One region of the Methylovorus sp. MP688 genome, then DNA from elsewhere that is predicted to be linked to it. Evidence: predicted binding sites of a transcription regulator. Region 1 holds the regulator's gene; each other region holds the start of a gene.

Region 1 (4,199 bases):
CCGAAAAGGCGGACAAGGACAAGCCCATCAATCTGGAAGCAGATGCCGTCACCGTAAATGATGCCAAAAAGACCAGCATCTACACCGGCAATGTAATCCTCACCCAGGGGACGCTGATCATCCGTGGCGATAAGCTGGTGGTGCGCGAGGACAAAGAAGGCTTTCAGCACAGCACGACCTACGGTAATCCGCAGACGCCCTCCACCTTCAAGCAAAAAATGGAAGGTAAAAACGAATATATGGAAGGCAGCGGTCAACGTATCGAGTACGATGGACGTATGGACAAGGTACAGCTCTACACCAAGGCCTGGGTTAAAAAAGGCGATGACATCGTGCATGGTGACTACATCATGTATGACGCCAATGCCGAATATGCCGAGGTGATTGGCGGTGGCAGCCAGGCAGCAACGCCTGCCACACCGACCGGGCGTGTACGTGCCGTCATTCAGCCCAAGAAAAAACCGGCTGGCACCGATGGCGCGACGGCCAATTAACCTGCCATGCTGACAATCCGTCAGTCTGGCGTGCAACACGATATACCTGAGTAAACATGAGCCAATTAATCGTAGAAGGTCTGCGCAAGAAATATAAATCCCGCACGGTGGTGCAGGATATTTCGCTGCAACTCAATAGCGGCGAAGTGGTGGGCTTGCTGGGCCCTAACGGTGCAGGCAAGACCACCAGCTTTTACATGATGGTGGGGCTGGTGGCCCTGGATGATGGCCGCATTCTGCTGGATGGCAAGGATCTGAGCCGTCTGCCCATACACCGTCGTGCGCGCCTGGGCCTCGCCTATCTGCCGCAGGAGCCCTCGATTTTCCGCAAGATGACGGTGGCCGAAAACATCATGGCGATTCTGGAGTTGCAGAAACTGGCGCCGGAACAGATGGAAAACCAGCTGGAATCGCTGCTGCAGGAACTGCATATCACGCATATCCGCAACAGCATGGCGGTCAGCCTGTCCGGCGGTGAGCGCCGTCGCGTTGAAATCGCCCGCTGCCTGGCCACCAACCCCAGCTTCATTCTGCTGGATGAGCCATTTGCCGGCATCGACCCCATCGCCGTGCTGGACATTCAGAAGATCATCCGCTTTTTGACCGAACGCAATATCGGCGTGCTGATCACCGACCACAACGTGCGGGAAACATTAGGTATTTGCGACCGCGCCTATATCGTCAATGAAGGACGCGTCTTCGCGGCAGGCAAGCCCAGCGAAATTATTCACAACGATAGCGTAAGAGAAGTGTATCTTGGTAAGGACTTCCGCCTCTAAGCACACATTTGGCGGCCCCCACGTATGAAGCAAAGCTTACAACTCAAATTTTCGCAACACCTGGCGCTGACTCCGCAACTGCAGCAGTCCATCCGTTTGTTGCAGCTATCCACGCAGGAGCTCAATCAGGAGCTGGAAACCCTACTGCAGGCGAATCCATTGCTGGAACGCGCTGACAAGATCGAAGAACCGCTGGAAATCCCCGACAACTTCATTGCGGCGCCAGTAGCCCCTGAGCCCAGCGTGGCCGCCACACCGGAGGAAGCTCCCCGCCAGGATGAATTTGGTGGCGATGACTATTTTGAATTCGGCAGCAGCAGCGGCAGCAACCGCTGGGAAGACAGCAGCTCCGGCAATGACGATGACAATGATTTCAGCTACCAGGAAGCGGTCAGCCTCAGCCTGCGCGATCATCTGCTAGGTCAGCTCAAACTGTTGCCACTGTCCGAGCGCGACCAGACCTTGTCCATGCTGCTGGTCGATACCATTACCGACGACGGTTATCTGGAGCAGTCGCTGGAAGAGCTGGCCGAGATGCTGCCACCGGAGCTCGAAATCGACATGCTGGAGTTGCAGACGGCGCTCAAGCATATCCAGAACCTGGACCCACCCGGCATAGGCGCGCGCAATCTGGCAGAATGCCTATCCTTGCAATTGCGCGCCTTGCCACCAGATACGCCTTATGTGGATCTCGCCATCAAGGTTGCCGAAACGCACTTGCCCCTGCTGGCAGCCCGCGATTACGCAAAACTGAAAAAATTGCTGGCCTGCGACGATGATGTATTGCGCGAAGTGCAACAGCTGGTGCTGCAACTCAATCCCCGCCCAGGTGGTGAATTCAGCAAAATCACGTCTGATCATTACATTCAGCATGAAATCGTGGTCAAGAAAATCAAAGGTGTCTGGCTGGCCCATCTGAACGACGAAGTCGTGCCCAAGCTGCGCATCAACCAGCTGTATGCCGGCATCCTCAAGCGCAACCGCGAAAGCTCGAGCCAATACCTGATGAGCCAGATGCAGGAAGCCAAGTGGATGATCAAGAACATCCAGCAGCGCTTCTCCACCATCCTGCGCGTTTCTCAGGCGATTGTGGATCGCCAGCGCAATTTCTTTGAGCACGGCGAGGTCGCCATGCGCCCCCTGGTGCTGCGCGAGATTGCCGATGAGCTGGGCCTGCACGAATCCACGGTGTCACGCGTTACCACGCGCAAGTACATGCTCACCCCACGCGGAGTTTACGAGCTTAAATATTTCTTTGGCAGCCATGTGGCTACCGAATCCGGGGGCGCTTGTTCCGCCACTGCCATACGCGCCCTGATCAAACAAATGGTCAGCGAAGAGAACCCGAAAAAGCCGCTGTCGGATAACCAGATCACGGATATCCTGGGTAAACAGGGCATCGTGGTTGCTCGTCGCACCATTGCCAAATACCGCGAGTCTTTGCAGATACCCGCGGCCAACCAGCGCAGATCGCTTTGATCTGCGTTTTACCTGAAGGAGTAAATCATGAACCTGCATCTCACCGGACACCATCTCGACGTTACCCCAGCCCTGCGCGAATATGTGCAGAGCAAGCTTGAGCGCGTGAGTAACCACTTCGACCATGTGATTGACGTCAAAGTCACCATGAGCGTAGAGAAGCTGGCGCAGAAAGTGGAGGCCACCATTCATGTGCCGGGTCACGATATCCATGCCGAAAGCAGCGGTGAAAACATGTACGGCGCGATTGACGCGCTGGCTGACAAGCTGGATCGCCAGGTTCTGAAGCACAAGGAAAAAGTAAGCGACCATCACAAGGCCAACGGTGCCCTCAAGCACCAGGCGGCTGCGGAATAAAGGTCTAACCGGGGACAAGGCAAAGGCGTGTTGTCTTACATATCGCCAGTCGCCTTGTCCCTGCCGAACATAAGGTAATCATATGGCTACCATCAGTGTTGCACAGCTTTACCGGGATATGCGCCGCAATCTCAAGCTCACCTGGGTTTCCGGGCTGAATGGCGGCGAAAACCTGCTCACCAGTGAAACGGTGACCAAGCCCTCGCTGGCACTGATCGGGCATCTGAATTTTGTACACCCCAACCGCGTGCAGGTGTTGGGCTGTGCTGAGATGGATTACTTGCGCAGCCTGCCCAAGCCAGAGCTCAAGAAAGCCATCCACAATCTGTTTTCCACCGACCTGGCCGCCGTTGTCGTCGCCAATGGTGAAAAACCACCCGCCGAGCTGAATGCAGCCTCGGATGATTTTCAAACCCCCTTGTTTACCTCACCCATGCGCAGCCCGGGGCTGATGGATGTCCTGAGCCATTATCTGGCGCAAGCCGTCGCCGAATCCGAGAGCTCCCATGGTGTTTTCATTGAAGTGCAGGGCTTTGGCATCCTGATCAAGGGCAACCCGGCCATTGGTAAAAGCGAGCTCGCGCTGGAACTGATTTCGCGCGGACATCGTCTGGTGGCGGATGATATTGTCGATTTCTACCGGATTGCGCCGGACCGGCTTGAAGGGCGCTGCCCCCCTATCCTGCAGGACTTCCTTGAAGTGCGTGGCCTCGGCATCCTCAACATCCGTGCCCTGTTTGGTGACAATGCCGTCAAGCCCACCAAACCGCTCGATCTCATCATTCAGCTTGAGATGGCCGATACTCTGGCGCCGCAACTGCTGGACAGGCTCAAGATCAAATCGCATCACGAAAAAATCCTGGGCGTAAAAATCCCCAAAGTCATGATTCCCGTGGCGGCCGGCCGCAATATTGCGGTGCTGGTCGAAGTCGCCGTGCGCAACCACATGCTGTTGCTGCGCGGCATTAACGGCACCAAGCAGTTCATGCAGCGCCAGCATCGCGAGATGAGCAAAGCCATGAAGCGCCAGCAGCAAGTGGAGAGCTAGCGTGGCCACCAGCAATATGCGTCTCATCATTGTCACTGGCCT
Region 2 (4,199 bases), 1.3 Mb from region 1:
GCGACATTCAGAATGGCGCGGCGCGTCCACTCCTCCTGATCCTCATACAGCCGGCCCACGGCATCCTGCGCATCAATATAGCTCTGGTAATCCGCCAGCAGCAGGTAGTTGTCGCCTTTGTGCAGCAGAGTGTCAAAAATCGGCTGATAGCGGTCTGGCTCATCCACCGAGAAGAAACCGCCGGCAATCATATCCAGCACCTGGCGCAGCTCTTCATTGCCATGGTAATAATCCCAGGGGTTGTAACCACGCGCCTTGAGCTCGGCGACTTCCGGCGTGGTGAGGCCGAAGATGAAGATATTCTCATCACCCACCTCTTCCTTGATTTCAACATTGGCGCCATCCAGGGTACCGATGGTCAGAGCGCCATTCAGGGCCATTTTCATGTTACCTGTGCCCGAGGCCTCGGTACCTGCGGTGGAAATCTGCTCGGAAAGATCACTGCCTGGGAACAGCAATTCGGCAGCGGAAACTTCGTAGTTGGGATAGAACACCACCTTGAGTTTATCGCCCACTGCCGGGTCATCATTGACGATGGCGGCGACATCGTTGATCAAGCGAATAATCAGCTTGGCCATCCAGTAGCCCGGCGCAGCCTTGCCCCCAAAAATCACCGTGCGCGGCGTAATGCTCTCGGCCTTGCCACTGCGGATGCGGTTGTACAAGGTGATGACATGCAGCATGTTGAGCAGCTGACGCTTGTATTCGTGTATGCGCTTGATCTGCACATCGAACAGGCTATTGGGGTTGAGGCTGATGCCCGTGAGCTTGGTGATGCGGGCTGCGAGGCGGATCTTGTTCTGTAGCTTGATCTCGCGGAATGCCTGACGGAAATCGGCATCTTCGGCCAGCGGCACAATGCCCTGCAACTTGCTCAGGTCTTTGTGGAAGCCCTCGCCTATCACCTTGGCAAGCAAGGCGGTGAGCCCAGGGTTGCACTGGTTAAGCCAGCGGCGCGGGGTAATGCCATTGGTGATGTTGATGAATTTGCCGGGATAAATCCGGTTGAAATCGGCAAACAAGGTGGTTTTGAGCAGCTCACTATGCAGCGCGGCAACCCCATTGACCGTGTGACTGCCGATCACAGCCAGGTGCGCCATGCGCACGCGGCGTCCGTGGGTTTCATCAATGATGGATACGCGGCTCAGCAGATCGGTATCGCCGGGGAAGCGGTGATTCACCATCTGCAGGAATTCGTGATTGATCTTGTAAATGATGCCCAAGTGGCGCGGCAACAGACGGCCGAACAGATCAACCGACCAGGTCTCCAGCGCTTCCGGCATCAGCGTGTGGTTGGTGTAGGCAAAAATCTTGACCACCAGCTTCCACGCATGGCTCCACTCCAGCCGGTGTACATCGACCAGCTGATACATCATTTCGGCCACGGCAATCGCCGGATGGGTGTCGTTCAGCTGAATCGCCACCTTTTCCGGCAGCATGTTCCAGTCGTGATGATTGGCAAGGAAACGGCGCAGGATGTCCTGAATCGAGGCAGAGACAAAGAAATACTGCTGTTTGAGGCGTAGCTCCTTGCCTGAGACCGAGGTGTCGTTGGGATAAAGCACCTTGGAGATATTCTCGGTGGCATTGCGCTCTTCCACGGCTTTTTCGTAATTGCCATCGTTGAAATGCATGAGGTCAAACTCACGCGTAGCCTTGGCCGACCACAAACGCAGGTTGTTCACGGTTTCCGTGCCATAGCCGGGAATCGGCACATCATAGGCCATGGCGACAACAGCCTCGGAATCCACCCAGTGATATTCAATGCCCTGCTCGGTGGGGAACTCCACCACATGCCCGAAGAAGCGCACGATATAGGTACTCTCGGGGCGCTGGAATTCCCAGATATTGCCGTAGCGCAGCCAGTTGTCCGGATTTTCGATCTGCTGACCATGGCTGATGGACTGGCGGAACATGCCGTATTCATAGCGAATACCATAGCCTGTGCCGGGAATATCCATGCTGGCCATGGAATCAAGGAAACAGGCCGCCAGACGCCCCAGGCCGCCATTGCCCAGCGCAGCGTCGGTTTCCATCTCCACTACCTGCTCCATATCGCGCCCTAGCGCGTGCAGGCCTTCGCTCACTTCCGGTGCTATGCCCAGATTTAGGGCAGCATTGGACAACATGCGCCCAATCAGGAACTCCAGCGAGAGGTAATACACGCGCTTGGGGTCACGCTCCTGATAAGCCTCGGAGGTCTTGACCCAGCGTTCCACCACATGGTCGCGAACGGTATAGGCGGTCGTGGCATACCAGTCACGAGGCGTTGCCGTTGCACTGGTTTTAAATGCCGAAAATATCAGGTGGTTCTGTAAAGCCTGTGCTATCGGGGTTTTTTCAGTAGTAACGGTGGGAGTGAACTCGGAGGGCTGGGACGCATTTGAACTTATCATGGCGGTTAGATTCCTGTCATATATCTGGAGATTCAGTACAGGCTAACGGCCCACCGTGATCTGGAGATGACATTCCCAGGCAGGAAAATCCACTCAAAATACCAGCAGGCGCGCAGCGCACAGTGACGACTTGTCATCTAGTCTAGCAAAAAACAAGCCCGTTTAATGTGCGAATGTGGACCACCCAAAAGCAAAACCCCGTCAAGAGACGGGGTTTTGTTGATGCAACAGACAGCAGACAGAGCTTAGTTTGTAGCAGGTTCGCTAACAAACCCCAGCTTTTGCACGCCTGCATTCTTGGCATCGGCCATCACCTTGGCGATGACTTCGTAGCGGGTTTCTTTGTCGGCGCGCAGATTGATATCAGGCTGCGGCTCTTTCTTGGAAGCCTGCTCCAGCTTGAGCACCAGTTCGCCTTCCACCAGCGGGGTATCGTTCCAGTAAATCTGCCCGGCGTTATCAATCGAGATGGTGAATGACTCGGGTTTTTCTGGAAGAGGCTGGCTGCTGGCTTGCGGCAAGTCAATGCGCACAGCGTGGGTAAGCAAAGGCGCGGTGATGATGAAGATCACCAGCAGCACCAGCATCACATCCACCAGCGGCGTGGTGTTAATCTCGGCCATCGGCGCAGAATGGCTGCCCGAGCCAAAACCGTTGCCTGAACCTATCATGCTGTCACCTCTTTAAGGTGACTTTGGGGCTTTAGTGCGCTTTCTCCTGGCGTATTGCCATGAGTCAGCGGAGCACCCGTGGTCAGCAGCACATGCAGATCGTTGGCAAAGCTGTCCAGTTGCGCCATCAGCACGCGGTTGCTGCGCACCAGGGCGTTGTAAGCCAGCACTGCAGGAATCGCCACGGCCAGACCAAATGCCGTCATGATCAGCGCTTCACCTACCGGGCCTGCCACCTTATCCAGTGTCGCCTGACCGCTCATGCTGATGCTGGCCAGCGCGTGGTAAATACCCCATACGGTACCAAACAGACCAACGAAGGGTGACACGCTGCCGACCGATGCCAGGATGGTCAAGCCGTTTTCCAGCCGCGCACCTTCATCGCTGATAACGCGACGCATGCTGCGTGCGACAAATTCGTCCTGATTGCAGGCATCCGCCAGACGCTTGGAAGCGTGACGCTGATGATGTTCTGCGGCTTCGACTGCCTGATTGGCAAGGCGCGACATCGGGGTGGAGACACCGTTTTCACGGATAGCCACTTCCAGCGAGCTGGCATCCCAGAAACGCTGGCTGTAATTGCGCGACGCTGCACGCAGGCGCAGGGACTGGATGCCTTTCACGATAATCAGGTACCAGCTGGCGACGGACATGACCAGCAGACAGAGTGCAACGGTGATGGAAACCACGCCGCCATCGGTAATAAAGGCCAGACTATTAAACTCGTAACCGCTTTGCATGCAATATTCCTTCTTGTTTTAACTAAATAATAATGGTGCTTTTGACAATATTCTGACTAGTCGTGCAGCGAATAGCTCATCGGCACAATGGCGTACACACTTACCGCCTTGCCATTCTTGCGATACGGCGTGAAGCGGGCTGCCTTCAGCCACTCTACCGCCGCATTGTCCAGTCGTTCAAATCCGGAGCGTTCCAGCAGCTGAATGTCTTCCGGCATGCCAGTGGCTGAAATACGCACCTTCATCTTGACCTTACCCTCCTCTTTCAAACGCTTGGAGAGCGTGGGGTATTTGCGCTCAGGCTCATACAGGTAAGCGACGCCCGTCACCAGTTCTGGCTCATGCGTTTCAGGTGGCGGTGGAGGTGGTGCTTTTTCCACGATCTCGGCTGG
Region 3 (4,199 bases), 990 kb from region 1:
CTTGGCCAGGGTTTGCAGATTCTTCATGCCATCATGCAAGGCCTGCATCTTCTGCTCACGCACCGGCTTCTGCTTATCCATAATCTGCTTTATCTGCGCCTTCTGATCCGCCGTCAGGTCCAGCCCACGCAAACCGCGATGAAACCCGCCATCCTCAGCGCCAGGGCCACCGGCATGCGCATGTTTGCCATGCGGACCGGCACAAGCCTCATCGTCACCGGCATAACTCAGCGCCGTACCAAATGCCGCAAGTGAACCCACCAGCAACAGTCCTGGCAAAATAATGTGTTTATTGATTTTCATGTCTCGCTCCTTTAACTCACTCAGTATTAAGTGTCACGCAAAGTAAGACGCCGCGTGGAGCAAAAGGTTAAAGGGGTCTGAATCAAAGTATGTTAACTTGGGTAAATAGTTGTAAAGACCATCAAACCGAATAAAAACGCCCGACTAATCGGGCGTATTAAAATTGATTCAGTTAAATTTTTTAATCCGGGTTCAATCATCTCCCAACGCACTAAGCTGCGAAGTCGCAGGGATTTTATGAATACTTAGATCAGCGCCCATGTACTCCTCCTCCTGCGTCAAACGGATGCCGACCACCGCCTTCAGCACGCCATAGACCACCAATCCGCCCGCCAAGGCGATCACGACACCCAGCGCCGTGCCGATTAACTGCGAAACGATGTTGACGCCGCCCATGCCACCCAAAGCATGTGAGCCGAAGATGCCAGCGGCGATACCACCCCAGGCGCCGCACAGGCCATGCAGTGGCCATACGCCGAGGACGTCGTCGATTTTCCAGCGGTTTTGCACCAAGGTGAAGGTCCAGACGAACAACACACCAGCAACGCCACCGGTAACAAGGGCGCCCAGGGGATGCATGACGTCTGAGCCTGCGCACACGGCGACCAGGCCAGCCAGCGGGCCGTTGTGTACAAAGCCGGGGTCGTTGCGGCCGAGGATGACGGCGGCGATGGTGCCACCGACCAGTGCCATGAGGGAGTTCAGCGCGACCAGGCCGCTGACGGCATTAAGGGTTTGGGCGGACATGACGTTGAAGCCAAACCAGCCGACGGTGAGTATCCATGCACCCAATGCCAGGAATGGGATATTGGATGGTGGAAATGCATGCAGACGGCCATCTTTGCTGTAGCGGCCGTGGCGGGCGCCTAGCATGATGACGGCGCCGAGGGCGATCCAGCCGCCCATGGCATGTACTACCACTGATCCGGCAAAGTCATGGAAGGCAAAGCCGAACTGCTGGGTGAGCCAGGCCTGAATACCGTAATGGCCGTTCCAGGCGATGCCTTCAAAGAAGGGATACACCAGCCCGACCAGTGCAAATGTCGCGGCGATTTGCGGATTGAATTTGGCACGCTCGGCGATGCCGCCCGAGATAATGGCGGGAATGGCGGCGGCAAAGGTCAGCAGGAAGAAGAACTTGACCAGCTCATAGCCGTTCTTGGCGGACAGCACATCGGCGCCGTGCATAAAATCCACGCCATAGGCAATGCCATAGCCGATGAAAAAATAGGCAATGGTGGATACTGAAAAATCCACCATGATCTTGACCAGCGCATTCACCTGGTTTTTGCTGCGCACCGTGCCTACCTCCAGAAAGGCAAACCCGGCATGCATGGCAAGCACCATAATCGCCCCGAGCAACATAAAAACTACATCATTTGCTGACTGCACTGTCTCCATTACTTACTCTCCTGTGAAATTTTTGTTTGGCTCAAAAGAGCAAAATTCAAGCCAATACAGCAAGTTATTGTTTCTTCAGGATTTCAGTTTTGGGGCATTTTAGATTTTGCACTATTGAAGTGCATTTATAAGTGCATTGCACGTTTTGTGTGCATTAAGAGGATTTTGGCTTAAGGATATTGCTTCCGGCCGCGATATCGCGCTTGAAAATGGAGCATCAACGCTTTGCCTCATACCAATGCTGACTGCGATTCACCAGTTGCACGATAAGCAGCATGACGGGCACCTCGATCAGCACACCAACCACAGTAGCCAGCGCCGCACCGGAATGAAAGCCGAACAGGCTAATGGCGGTGGCCACGGCCAGCTCGAAAAAATTGCTGGCGCCAATGAGGGAAGAAGGTCCGGCAATCGCATGCACCTCGCCCACTTGCCGATTCAGCCAGTAAGCCAGCCCAAAATTGAAGAAGACCTGCACCAGAATCGGCACCGCGAGCAACAGGATCACCAAGGGCTGCGTCATGATCGCCTGCCCCTGAAAGGCAAACAGCAGCACCAGCATAAGCAGCAAGGCCAGCATGGACCATGGCCCGGTTTTCTCCAGCACGGCATTGAGGCGGGGCGTGCCTTGCTGCAGCAGGTGTTTGCGCCAGCCCTGGGCGATGATCACGGGGATCACGATGTAAAACAGCACCGACACCATGAGGGTAGTCCACGGCACATGGATGGACGATAGCCCCAGCAATAGCGCCACAATAGGCGCAAAGGCAATCACCATGATGCTGTCATTAAGCGCCACCTGCGAGAGTGTAAACAGCGGATTGCCATTCACCAGTCGGCTCCAGACAAACACCATGGCGGTACAGGGTGCGGCGGCCAGCAAAATCAGTCCGGCGACATAACTGTCAAGCTGCTCTGCGGGCAAATACGAGGCAAACACCTGATGGATGAACAGCCAGGCCAGTAACGCCATGGAAAAAGGCTTGATCGCCCAGTTGATGAAAATCGTGACGGAGATGCCCTTCCAGTGTGATTTCACTTCGCTCAAGGAACGAAAATCCACTTTCATAAGCATGGGAATGATCATGACCCAGATCAGCAGGCCCACCAGCAGGTTGATTCCCGCCCACTCCAGGCCAGCAGCGACTTCAAACCACGCGGGCAGCCATTGCCCCAGCATGACGCCGACCACAATGCACAAGCCTACCCATAGCGAGAGATAGCGCTCGAATATGTTCACGAGGTCTGCTCCTGTTGTTTTTGCCCTATCGCTTGCATGTGCTGACGAATGGCATCGGGGGCCAGCTGGCTCAGGGGTAACGCCACCAGCTGGGCAACGCAGTTTTCTATCTGCTGAAAAATGCGCTTAAACGCGGCGCGCTTTTCAGCATCCGTGCCCTGCACGGCCGCGGGGTCTTCGAATTCCCAGTGGGCTGCGATGGGCTTACCGGGCCATACCGGGCAAAGCTCGCCTGCGGCGTTGTCACATACGGTAATGATGAAGTCCATTTGCGGCGCATCCGCCTCGGCAAACTCATCCCAGCTCTTGCTGCGCAAGGCGCTGGTGTCATAGCCTATCGCCGCGACTTGCTCGATGGCATACGGATTCACCTTGCCATTGGGATGGCTGCCTGCGCTGTAAGCCTTGAAACGCCCCTGCCCCAGTATATTAAACAAGGCCTCCGCCATGATGCTGCGGGCGGAGTTCCCCGTGCATAAAATCAGTACCTTAACCATGTTCTCGCTCATCTTCGTGCCATCCAGATAATCAGCAACAGCCGGGTTTGGCGCCTACCGGTTTTGTTGCTTTGCCTATCATGGTGATCGGCACACAGCATTCGCCCTGCGTGGCGGGTTCCGCCGACGACGCGCCAAACACGGGGATGGCCTCCAGCGTATGGTAAGTTTCCCATGGCACTCCCTGGGGATCGGTAACCCAGTATTTGTCGGACTTGGCATAACAACAGGCCGCGCCCAGCTCAGGCTTTAACTGCGCTGCTGTCTGCTGCTCTATCGCCTGCAGGCGAGTGTGCATCTCCGCCAGCTCGCCTTCGCTTTCGACTTGTATGCCCAGGTGATTGAGGCCAGCGGGCGCGTTGCGCATGGAGATGGCAAAGTTGATGCGGGGATCATCCAGCATCCACTTGGCGTAATCGGGCTTGAGCACCGCCGGGGCCGCGTTGAACAGCGCCGAATAAAACTGGATATTGGCGTCAAGGTCGTCCACTGCGATATGGATATGCATGCGTTTCATGGTTAAGCTCCTTTGCTTGCGCAATCGAGAGAGATGCAGGCGGTTCCGCCGCAACAGTTTTCAGTGAGGAATGCCAAGAGATCATTCATGCGGGTAAAGTTGGCCGAGTAAATCACAAAGCGCCCCTCTGTCTTCGCGCTCACCAGCTCGGCATGCGCCAGCTCCTTGAGGTGGAACGACAACGATGAAGGCGGGATAGAAGCCAGCTCGCTGATCTTGCCAGCCGCCAACCCCTCGGGCC

Evidence for each region. Region 1 encodes sigma-54, which starts transcription at its own class of promoters, with help from an activator protein. Its sites were predicted from a motif close to TGGCACNNTTCCTGCT; they were not measured.
Region 2: MPQ_RS08660 (glycogen/starch/alpha-glucan phosphorylase) is a predicted target of sigma-54. The motif match lies at 2,541-2,556, and genes of this name have one in related genera.
Region 3: MPQ_RS05955 (ammonium transporter) is a predicted target of sigma-54. The motif match lies at 1,743-1,758, and genes of this name have one in related genera.

The regions. Positions count from the first base shown of each region.
Region 1 covers NC_014733.1:227,128-231,326, reverse strand. The annotation lists gene lptA (lipopolysaccharide transport periplasmic protein LptA) at 1-494, shown strand, start outside; gene lptB (LPS export ABC transporter ATP-binding protein) at 551-1,273, shown strand; gene MPQ_RS01055 (RNA polymerase factor sigma-54) at 1,298-2,752, shown strand; gene hpf (ribosome hibernation-promoting factor, HPF/YfiA family) at 2,780-3,109, shown strand; gene hprK (HPr(Ser) kinase/phosphatase) at 3,192-4,157, shown strand; gene rapZ (RNase adapter RapZ) at 4,174-4,199, shown strand, end outside.
Region 2 covers NC_014733.1:1,826,598-1,830,796, forward strand. The annotation lists gene MPQ_RS08660 (glycogen/starch/alpha-glucan phosphorylase) at 1-2,396, opposite strand, end outside; gene MPQ_RS08665 (biopolymer transporter ExbD) at 2,642-3,067, opposite strand; gene MPQ_RS08670 (MotA/TolQ/ExbB proton channel family protein) at 3,064-3,807, opposite strand; gene MPQ_RS08675 (energy transducer TonB) at 3,864-4,199, opposite strand, start outside.
Region 3 covers NC_014733.1:1,217,388-1,221,586, reverse strand. The annotation lists gene MPQ_RS05960 (Spy/CpxP family protein refolding chaperone) at 1-303, opposite strand, end outside; gene MPQ_RS05955 (ammonium transporter) at 496-1,704, opposite strand; gene arsB (ACR3 family arsenite efflux transporter) at 1,922-2,944, opposite strand; gene MPQ_RS05945 (arsenate reductase ArsC) at 2,941-3,453, opposite strand; gene MPQ_RS05940 (ArsI/CadI family heavy metal resistance metalloenzyme) at 3,473-3,958, opposite strand; gene MPQ_RS05935 (helix-turn-helix transcriptional regulator) at 3,961-4,199, opposite strand, start outside.